DNA from 2 places in the Paenibacillus sp. BC26 genome. Region 2 is predicted to be linked to the other one. Evidence: a T-box and tRNA genes for the amino acid it is inferred to sense, from the RefSeq annotation. Region 2 holds a T-box; the other holds one or more tRNA genes.
The links. The T-box of region 2 lies ahead of metG (methionine--tRNA ligase). A T-box ahead of a tRNA ligase gene usually reads a tRNA of that ligase, here a tRNA-Met.

Region 1 (4,990 bases), on a different contig from region 2:
CGCGTACATCAAGCCGTTAAGATGGGAGAGGAGCGTTAAGACCTCATGATTACTTGCGAGGGACTCGTTAAAATTTACAAATCAGATGATCTTGAGGTCGTTGCACTGCAAGGGCTGAACCTTCATGTACGTGAAGGAGAAATGATGGCGATTATCGGTAACAGCGGCAGCGGGAAATCGACGCTGCTCAATATACTGGGCGGTCTTGACCGCCCTTCCGCCGGCCAAGTCAGTGTAGGGCCTTGGGATTTGCTGAAGATTACCGATGAGCAGCTCGTTTCCTATAAACGCGATACCGTCGGTTTTATCTGGCAGAGCAATGCACGCAATTTGCTCCCGTATTTAACGGCGCTCGAGAACGTGGAAATGCCAATGATGTTATCCTCCAAATTGGATCGCGCTTACGCGAAGCAGCTGCTGGAGTGGGTGGGGCTGAAGGAGCGCATGCACAATAAGCTGCATCAGCTCTCCGGCGGCGAGCAGCAGCGGGTTGCGATCGCAATATCGCTGTCGAACCGGCCGAAGCTGTTGCTTGCCGATGAGCCGACAGGCTCCGTCGATACGCGGACTTCCGATCTCATCATGGATATCTTCCGCAGGCTTAACCGCGAGATCGGCATTACGATTGTTATCGTTACGCATGACTTATCGTTAGCCGGCAAGGTTGATCGCGTCGTGGCGATTCGGGACGGATTAACCAGTACCGAATTTATTAAGCGGAACCCGAATTTGGACGATAACGATCAGACAGGGAACCATTCGACGCTCGGCGGCGATCAAGCCATCCATGAAGAATATGTTGTCGTAGACCGAGTGGGCAGGCTTCAAATTCCGAAATCTTATTTAACGGCATTACAAATTACAGATAAAGCATCAATGGAATTTGACGGTGAGCGCATCATTATATCACCGCCTAAATCACTGGAGGGGTAGAACGAATGGAGAAGAAGGTAAGACGTTCACGGGGAAAACTAATTATGAGGACTTCAGCTTTGGCGGTTACGGCAGGCCTGCTGGCATCAAGTCTTGCAGCTTGCAGCAAGGGAGACAGCGGTAACGAAGCAGAACGCCATGTACTGCGAATCGGCTTTATGTATTCCAATTCCGATAATGAACCCTACCTGCGCCAACAGTTCACGGATGGTTATGAACTGACGCATCCGAATATCGACATCGAAATCGCAGCAGCGATCAACTATGACGATCAGCGTTTCGAAGAGCCCGATCCGAACAAGAAGCAGCCGGATCCGTACGAGAAGCTGAAAGAGATGATCAACGGCAAGAATCCGGTTGATGTCGTGGTATTGGAGTCTTCCTATCTGAAGCGACTTGTAGAAGACAATCTGCTTAAACAGCTGGATCCGCTTATTCAAGAGAGCGAATTCGATATCGAGGATTTCGTACCGACGGTTATTGACGGAATCAAGGACGCGGGAGGCGGCAGCATCTACGCGCTTACGCCGACCTTCAATGCATCGGCTCTCTACTATAACAAGAAGCTCTTTACCGATGCGGGCGTAACGCCGCCGACAGACGGTATGACTTGGACGGATATCCTGACGAAAGCGAAACAGGTAGCCAAGGGCGAAGGTGCAGAGCGTAAGTTCGGCTTCTCGTTCAATCGTTGGAGCGGAGACCCGTTCTGGGATTCCCAAACCTACTCGGCACCTCTGCAGCTGAAGATGTTTGATAATAAAGCAGAGAAGATGACCGTAGATACGCCGCAATGGCGCAAAGTGTGGAGTGAAGTAGCCGCGCTGTACCAAGAGAAAATCGTACCTACCCAAGAAGATATGAACAACGGCGGCGGAGGCGGCATTGCACGGGATGAGAAAGCTGTATTCAATCCGTTCCAAGGCGATCTGTTCATCAGCGGCCGTATTGCGATGATGATCGGCGGCTATGATTACGTGAATGAGCTGGCCAGAGCCAAAGATTATTCCGCTAAGAACCCTAAGATTCCGTCCCCGGATTGGGATGTCGTCACGATCCCGACTTTCGAGGAAGCTCCGGGCATTGGCGGCAATATCTACTTGAATAATCTGATGGCGATCAGCGCCAATGCACAAAACAGCGAAGATGCTTGGGACTTCATCCAGTTTAACAACAGCAAGGAATGGGCGAAGCTGAAATCCCGCAGCACCTATGAGATGGTAGCTCGTAAATCGTTCCTGAAGCCGAAGGACGGCATGAACTATAACATTCAAGCCTTCTACTCCCTCAAGCCGATTCCACCTCAGGATATTAATCTTGAGAAGCTTTACCGCGAGAAGCCGAACCTCTATCAGGTTCAACAATTTGCGCAGCCGCTCTTCCAGGAGGTCATTCAGAAGAAGAAATCCGTCGAAGAAGCGCTTAAGGAATGGCAGACCAAAGGGGATGCCATGCTGCAGAAGATTAAGGACAATCCGAATGGTCCGCTTGAGCCGGTTGAAGGCGGAGGCGGCGTAGGCATTGATGTTTACGGCGGCAAAGGCTAAATCATCATGAAGGAACCGCATTGGCGCAATTCGCGTCGATGCGGTTTTTTTGTTTATGTTGAGACCGTTCAGAGCCGATGCTTGTTTTTTCCGAAAATGGGGCATTCTAAGCGAAACGGCGAAGAAGGGAGTAAGTGACATGAAATGGGTGTATTGGGGGCGTCTGTACGAGACCAAATTTCAAGCCGGATGTCTGGTTAGACGGATGGAAAACGACTGGTGGGTATACGGATATGAATGTCCGCAAGAGATCGAAGTATTTCGTTCGCGGAAAGGAAGATTCGGCGTTCGATTCCTTCCATAAAAATATGCTTGACTTATTCATGGATCATATAGTATATTATTTCTTGTCGCCATTGAATGATTTGTAGTGAATGAGTGTTAACGCGGGGTGGAGCAGCTCGGTAGCTCGTCGGGCTCATAACCCGAAGGCCGCAGGTTCAAATCCTGCCCCCGCAACCAACCTTTCGATTATTATCGTAAGGGCCCTTAGCTCAGTTGGTTAGAGCGGTCGGCTCATAACCGATTGGTCGGGGGTTCGAGTCCCTCAGGGCCCACCATTCCACAATCATGAACATGCCGGGGTGGCGGAACTGGCAGACGCACAGGACTTAAAATCCTGCGGTGGGTGACCACCGTACGGGTTCGATTCCCGTCCTCGGCATCCAACAAGAAACCTTGATGAATCAAGGTTTTTTCCATTTTTATAGGAAGTTTGCATCTCATATTTAAGCGAAAGATAATACTCTTTTTCATCACATGCCACAATAGTGATGAAGAGGAGTTTTTTTTTATGGCTCGGAATAGAAATATCGACGATATATGAAACGGCTGCCAGCTAAGGCAGCCGTTTTATTTTTGCCAGCTTGCTTCCCTTCGTAATAAATAAAGAGGCGTAATAGGAAGCTGCAACAAGATTTGTCCAAAAATCGTAGAGATGTTCATTTTCTCCTTTTCATGCTGACTCTAAAATACAAGTTGACGATGAATAAGCGCATGCATCTTGAAACGTGAATTTGGAGGTTGCAGATGTTTTTTGTCGCTACAAATGGGAGATGAGGTGAAGTTTCCTTTGCCATTATGATGAGCTATGGATCGTTTCGCAAAATATACCATAGAAGGAATGATAAAATGAACAAGCATAAACGGACATCACGTTTGGCTTCACGTCTGACATCTTTGGTTCTCAGCATTTTGCTGGCGGTACTTACGCTACTGCCGGCGACAGCTTTCGCAGAAACCACTACCGGCAGCGATCCCTTCCAAGGCGAGATCCTTTTCCCCTTCAATGAGGGGAACGGTTCAACCTCCAGTGCCCTTTCGGGCGATCTAACAGCTACATTAGACAACTATGTATGGAATCCAAACGGTCGAGGCGCTACTCCCGCGATCTCCAATGACCAAACAGGCAAAAACGGGATCACAATCGATTACGGCACCTCGTTCTCGAATGTAAATGATCTTACGATGGGCGTTTGGGTAAAGCCCTCAGCTCCCAATTCCGGACAAACCAGTTCTTTGATGGCTCCCCCTTATAGCGGCACCACAGGCAATTGGGGTTTCAGCAATGGAGAAATCTGGTGGAGTATTAACTGGGGCACCAGCGCAAACAACTTCGCTGACACAAATATTAGCTTACTATCTTACGGATCGGATGGTTCCGAATGGGAAGGCGGCATTTCAGCGGCGGCAGGGAATCTGGCCGACGGCAACTGGCACTATTTGGCGTTCTCCTTAAGTACGACTGCAAATAAGATTGCTCTCTATGTGGACGGCAATCAGATCGGCGAAAAAGATTATAGCTCTCTATATCCGGTCAATCTACAGGCGTACAAATGGTTCGGCGGGAATGGGTACCAGGATAAGTCGTATACCGGCCTTCTGGATGAGCTTTCCGTTTTCCCATCTGTTCTCGACGACACCTCGCATGCAGCGCTATATAACAGAGTGCCTAATACGAGTATTGGCGGCAATCCGGGCGATCCCGGCGATCCTTTTCAAGGCGAGATTCTATTCCCCTTCAATGAGGGTAGTGGTTCAACCTCCGGCGCCTTTTCGGGTGATCTAACGGCCACGTTGAACAACTATGTATGGGATATCGATCACAATGGCCGGGGCGATACTTCCGCAATTGCCAATGATCAGACAGGCCAGAACGGGCTCACAATCGACTACGGTACTGAGTTCGCGAATGTAAATGATCTTACGATGGGCGTTTGGGTGAAGCCCTCAGCTCCCACTCCCGCAACTTCCAGTTATTTATTGGCCCCGCCTTATGCCGGTACCACTGGCAATTGGGGGTTAAACGCAGGAGAAATCTGGTGGAATATCGGCTGGGGCACCAGTGAAAACAATTACGCCGACACAACGCTAAACTTCACATCATACGGATCGGACGGATCCGAGTGGGGGAGCAGTCTGTCGGCACCAGCGGGGAATTTGGCCGACGGCAACTGGCACTATGTGGCGTTCTCCTTCAGCGCGACGGCGAAAACAGTCGCACTGTATGT
Region 2 (4,990 bases):
TGGTGGGATCCAGCCCCGGCTAGAGCTGCGACCGACTATTTAGTAGAGCCGCTTCTTCCTCTTCAATACGTTTGGGATCAATGCGCTCGAATAACAGCGATAGACTTTGAATTTGCCGGTCGGCTGATACAGTAACGAGCTTCCAAACAGGCTGTTCAAGCGAGAGAAAGGTTCGGATACGCTCACAGGAGAAGGGGATGAACGGCTGCAGCAGATTGGCTAAATTCGCAATAATCCCAACACAGGTATGGAGCGTAATGCCGCATGCATCCCGATCCTCTTTAATTTGTGCCCAAGGCTTCTGCTCATCGAAGTATTTGTTGGCCCGGCGGATCTGTGCCAATATCAGCTCCAATGCTTCTTTCAATCGGCCTTCTTCAATAAGTGTCCCCGACTCGAAGTATAGCTCCGTAAGAAGCTGCTTCCATTCGTCGCTTAGTTCGCCTGCGGGTACACGTCCTTCGAATGATTTCGTGATAAAAGCAAGCGTGCGGTTCACGAAATTGCCGAAAGCGCCGAGCAGCTCCCCATTGTGACTGTGGATAAACTCCCGCCAAGAAAAATCCGTATCCCGTCTCTCAGAGCCATTGGCGATAAGGAAATAGCGGATCGAGTCCGGCTGATACCGGCTCATGATGTCAGGCACCCACACCGCCCAATTGCGGCTGGTCGAGAATTTCTTCCCCTCCAGCGTCATGTATTCGCAGGAAATAATCCGATCCGGCACATGCAGCCCGCCACCACCCAGAAGAACTGCAGGCCATATTAACGTATGAAAGGGAATATTGTCTTTGCCGTGCACGTAATAAGCCGTTATGTCCCTGTCGCCATCTACCCAGAAGGTCTCCCAGCTCCCGCCGGTCTGGGCAGCCCACTGCTTGCTGGCGGACAGATAACCGCTGACCGCTTCAATCCAGACATAGATTTTCTTATCCTCGAAGCCCTCTACCGGTACATCCACGCCCCAGTCCAGGTCTCTCGTTGCCGCGCGATCATGAAGGCCTTCCTCCAAATAACGCTTAGTCAGCTGAACCGCGTTCTCTCGCCAGCCATGCGCCTTATCGGCATAAGCTGTCAGCTCATCTTGGAAATGGGAGAGAGCGAGATAGTAATGCTCCGTGGCTCGTTCGGTAGGGGGATTGCCGCATAGTTTGCAAGTTTTATCCGACAGATCCGCTGGGTCGAGTATGGTGGAACAAGCATCGCATTGATCGCCTCGGGCACGACTTCCGCACGCCGGGCATACGCCTTCCACGTAACGATCCGGCAGAAACCGTTTATCCGTCTCGCAGTAGGTTTGTTGAATGGTTTTCTTGTACAAATGGCCATTCTCAAGCAGCTTCAGGAAGATCTCCTGCACGACCTGATGATGGAACGGCTGATCCGTCCGCGTATAGAGGTCATACGTGAAACCAAGCTGCGCAAAACAATCGGCAAATTCCCGATGATACCGGTCTGCGATATCGCTTGGCGAAACGCCTTCTTGAATCGCTTGCACCGCCACCGGAGTGCCGTGGCAATCGCTCCCTGATACGTACAATACAGGTTCGCCTTTGGCACGGTAATAACGGGCCAGAACATCTCCGGGCAATAAACTCGCAAGTCGCCCCAAGTGCAACGAACCATTCGCATACGGCCAAGCGCCGCCAATAAATACAGGTGCCATCCACATCGCCTCCTTCAATGGAAAACAGAACAAATAGAAAACAGAAAAAGCCCTCATCCCGAAGGGACGAGAGCTGTGCTCACGTGGTACCACCCAATTTTATAAATGCCTCGCGGCATTCACCTCTTCAGGTACGCCGCGGTTGGCGGTTATACCCTAGCACAATAACGGGTGCGGGATCCGGTGCAGCCTACACCCATAGAAGGTTCGGGGCACAGCTCAGAGACCATATTCTCGCGTGTATTCTTTACCCCTTTGCACCGGATCGGGGCTCTCTGTAAAAGACATCTTCGCGATACTCTTTCTCTTCATAGCTTTTGTTTGAATATTCAGCTTATTCGAGATTATAAGGCATAGAAATTTCCAAGTCAAGGGCTCTTATAAACGTATACTATGACAGCCGTAATTGGTTCGTGCGAATTAGCTCTTGCAACATTTTTCCATATAATGCTAGCATTTAGGGTGATAGACTTCCAAACCAAGCGGAGGGATCCGAACATGCTGCAGCAGCACAAGGATATCATTCAAATTAATAAAGAGGGCTGGAATAAAGTCGCGGATCAGTTTTTTGAAGGCTCGCTCAATCGTCTATCCTATGGCTCCTATGCCCCCACGGAGGAAGAGTTGAACCTGCTGGGGACGATAGCGAACTGCTCAATCGTTGAAGTAGGGTGCGGAAGCGGGCATACGCTGGAGTATTTGGCCGGACGCGGTGCGCGCGAGCTCTGGGGCGTGGATTTATCCGGCTCGCAGATTGAGACGGCAAGGCAGGTTGTCTCTAATCTGGACACGCCTGTCGTTCTCATTGAGTCACCGATGGAAGAGATGGCGGAGCTGCCCGAGAACTATTTTGATAAAGCGGTATCGATCTATGCGCTCGGTTGGACCGTGGATTTGCCTCGGACGTTAAGTCACATTCATAGAAGCTTGAAGCCGGGCGGCATCTTTGTGTTTAGCTGGGAGCATCCCGTGCATAGCGTGGTGGAATACAGCGAGGACGTGTTGAAATTCAGACGCTCCTATGTGTCGGAGGGTTTCGAGCGGCATGAGGCATGGAGAGGGACACCCATTGTTATGCACAATCGCAAAGTAAGTACGTTCATCAACGCGTTGATCGGCGCCGGATTTGTCATAGATGCTGTCATTGAAGAGTCTAAGTTGGATGAAGGGGACGCGGTCAATCCGGCAAAATGGTACTCCGGCGCAAAGGCGCGCATTCTCCCATCGACGCTCATTATTAAATGTCATAAATCCCGGACTGAAGGAGAACCGAGCTGATGGATACTTCTATACTGAGTGCGTCGGGGATATCGTTCCTCCTCGTCACGCTGCTGACCCCGTTGCTCATCTGGGGCTTGCGCGCACTTAAACTTACACAGCCGATACGTGCGGAATTGCCGCCCGATCATCAAGCTAAACGCGGCACGCCGCTAATGTCGGGGTTAATTCTGCTAATCGGCATTATGGTTTCGGTCTACGTTCATCCCGAGCCGATGGTGTTGTTCATAGGCACAACGTTTGTTTTATTCGGCATTGTGGGGTTCATGGATGATTTTCGAAAGGCGGCCTTTCAAGATCCGCAAGGCATCTCCGGCAAAATGAAGCTGGTCCTTCAGTTCACCTTTGCCTTTGTATTGCTGCTTGTGTTGCTTCAGCAATTCAACTTAAGCCCGGACATTGCGGTATTCGGGGGTTTCTCGCTCCACTTACCCCCGTGGCTGTATCTGGTCATCATGCTGTTGTTCATTGTAGGCTCCGCTAATGCCATAAACTTTACCGATGGGTTGGACGGGCTGTTGATCAACGTGGCGATTCCGACCTTTTTCTTCTTCTTCGTTATCTCCGAGAGAGTCGAAGTGCAGACGTTCTCACTGGTCATGATCGGCTGTCTGCTGGGTTTGTTCATCTACAATATTTACCCGGCAAAAGCATTCATGGGCGACACCGGCTCCTTGGCAATTGGCGGCTCGCTCACCTTCTTGGCGGTTATCGAGAAGGTAGAGATTCTCATTCCGATTCTGTTCATCATCTATCTGGCCGAACAGCTGTCCGTGATTCTGCAGGTGTGGTACTACAAGAAGACGAAGCTGCGCATCTTCCGCATGGCCCCGATTCATTATCATTTTAGCTTGAAGTATGGCTGGAGCGAGAACAAAATTGTCATGATCTTCGGGTTTGTCTCCTGGCTGGCGGCTTTTGTGTCGTGGTTGCTTTGGAAGTATTTGTTGTGAGCATGCGAGAGGCTGCCTACACCTCTCACAAAAAGGAGCTCTTTAACTAACTGTTACTTACCTACCTCATTCGTCGCTCCCCTACCAGCGTATTGCTCCGAAAGCAGCTCTCTTGGTGGGGGCTGTACGAAACTAGCTTCTTTATTTTTATGTAGACCTCTAGGTGTGCTTCATGCACGAAATTAGCTACTTGGGTTTCCGTGTAGACCTCTAGGTGTGCTTCATGCACGAAAGTAGCTACTTGGACGTCCATGTGCACCTCTAGGTGTTGCAGCAGCTGCGCGCTAACGAATCGTACGGGTCTTATTTAGCTGAAAATCGCCCCTTTTCAATTCTAACGAATCGTAGGAACGCTATTCTGCCATTAAGGCTCGAAAAGAGGCCTCAAAACATGAAATAAGACCTGTAGGATTCGTTAGAATTTCATGACGGGCCAATTTGCTGAAATAAGGCTTCTGTGGTTCGTTAGCGTGAAAATCCGGCGGCATGTGTCTGGAATTTCACGGCATGAACTACCGAATCTTAGTTGGAGAAGCGCCAAGAAGGGCAACTGCCGGCGTACAGCTCCCACACAAAAAGGACTGACCTCAATAGACGCGGCAGCGCAAATTGGAGTCAGTCCTTTTTAACACTAGCAGCAGGGTCGCAAATGCATAAGTTTCACCTTATACATTGCTGCGCCGCCAATAAGAACAGCGACAGCCTACCCACTTCGCGTCGGCTACTCCGCGTAGCGGATAAACGAGAGCAGCAGATCCTGCCGGTGGTCGCCGAAGTCGGTGCCGAAGAGGTTGAGGCCGCGGCAGTTGACCGCGTCTTCGGATACTTCCAGCCTGACGCGGATCGGCTTGTTGTACTGCAGGCCGAGTGACGCAAGCGTCGTTGCTGTCGACGACGCTTCGCCGTTCACTTGGCTGCCGGACGCGGAAACGCGCCATTCGGTCAGCTTGCCGTATTCGGTGCCGCTCTTCCATTTGTCCGGTGTCAGCTTGCCTTTGCGGTCGCCGAGATCGCCGGGGCTTGTCCAGGTGCCGACAAGCTGATCGTTAATAAGCAGGGAAATATCGGAGGCCCAGTCCATGTGGAAGCCCGC

Region 1: it has a tRNA-Met gene. The T-box ahead of metG (methionine--tRNA ligase) is inferred to sense a tRNA for this amino acid. The anticodon was not compared.

The regions. Positions count from the first base shown of each region.
Region 1 is NZ_FPAD01000001.1:3,345,774-3,350,763, reverse strand. It holds gene BM412_RS15150 (ABC transporter permease) at 1-39, shown strand, start outside; gene BM412_RS15145 (ABC transporter ATP-binding protein) at 46-933, shown strand; gene BM412_RS15140 (ABC transporter substrate-binding protein) at 978-2,480, shown strand; gene BM412_RS32145 (hypothetical protein) at 2,620-2,784, shown strand; tRNA gene BM412_RS15135 (tRNA-Met) at 2,866-2,942, shown strand; tRNA gene BM412_RS15130 (tRNA-Ile) at 2,964-3,040, shown strand; tRNA gene BM412_RS15125 (tRNA-Leu) at 3,059-3,144, shown strand; gene BM412_RS15120 (LamG-like jellyroll fold domain-containing protein) at 3,612-4,990, shown strand, end outside.
Region 2 is NZ_FPAD01000003.1:180,094-185,083, forward strand. It holds gene metG (methionine--tRNA ligase) at 20-1,666, opposite strand; T-box leader at 1,726-1,987, opposite strand; gene BM412_RS22000 (class I SAM-dependent methyltransferase) at 2,165-2,944, shown strand; gene mraY (phospho-N-acetylmuramoyl-pentapeptide-transferase) at 2,944-3,897, shown strand; gene BM412_RS22015 (ArsR/SmtB family transcription factor) at 4,619-4,990, opposite strand, start outside.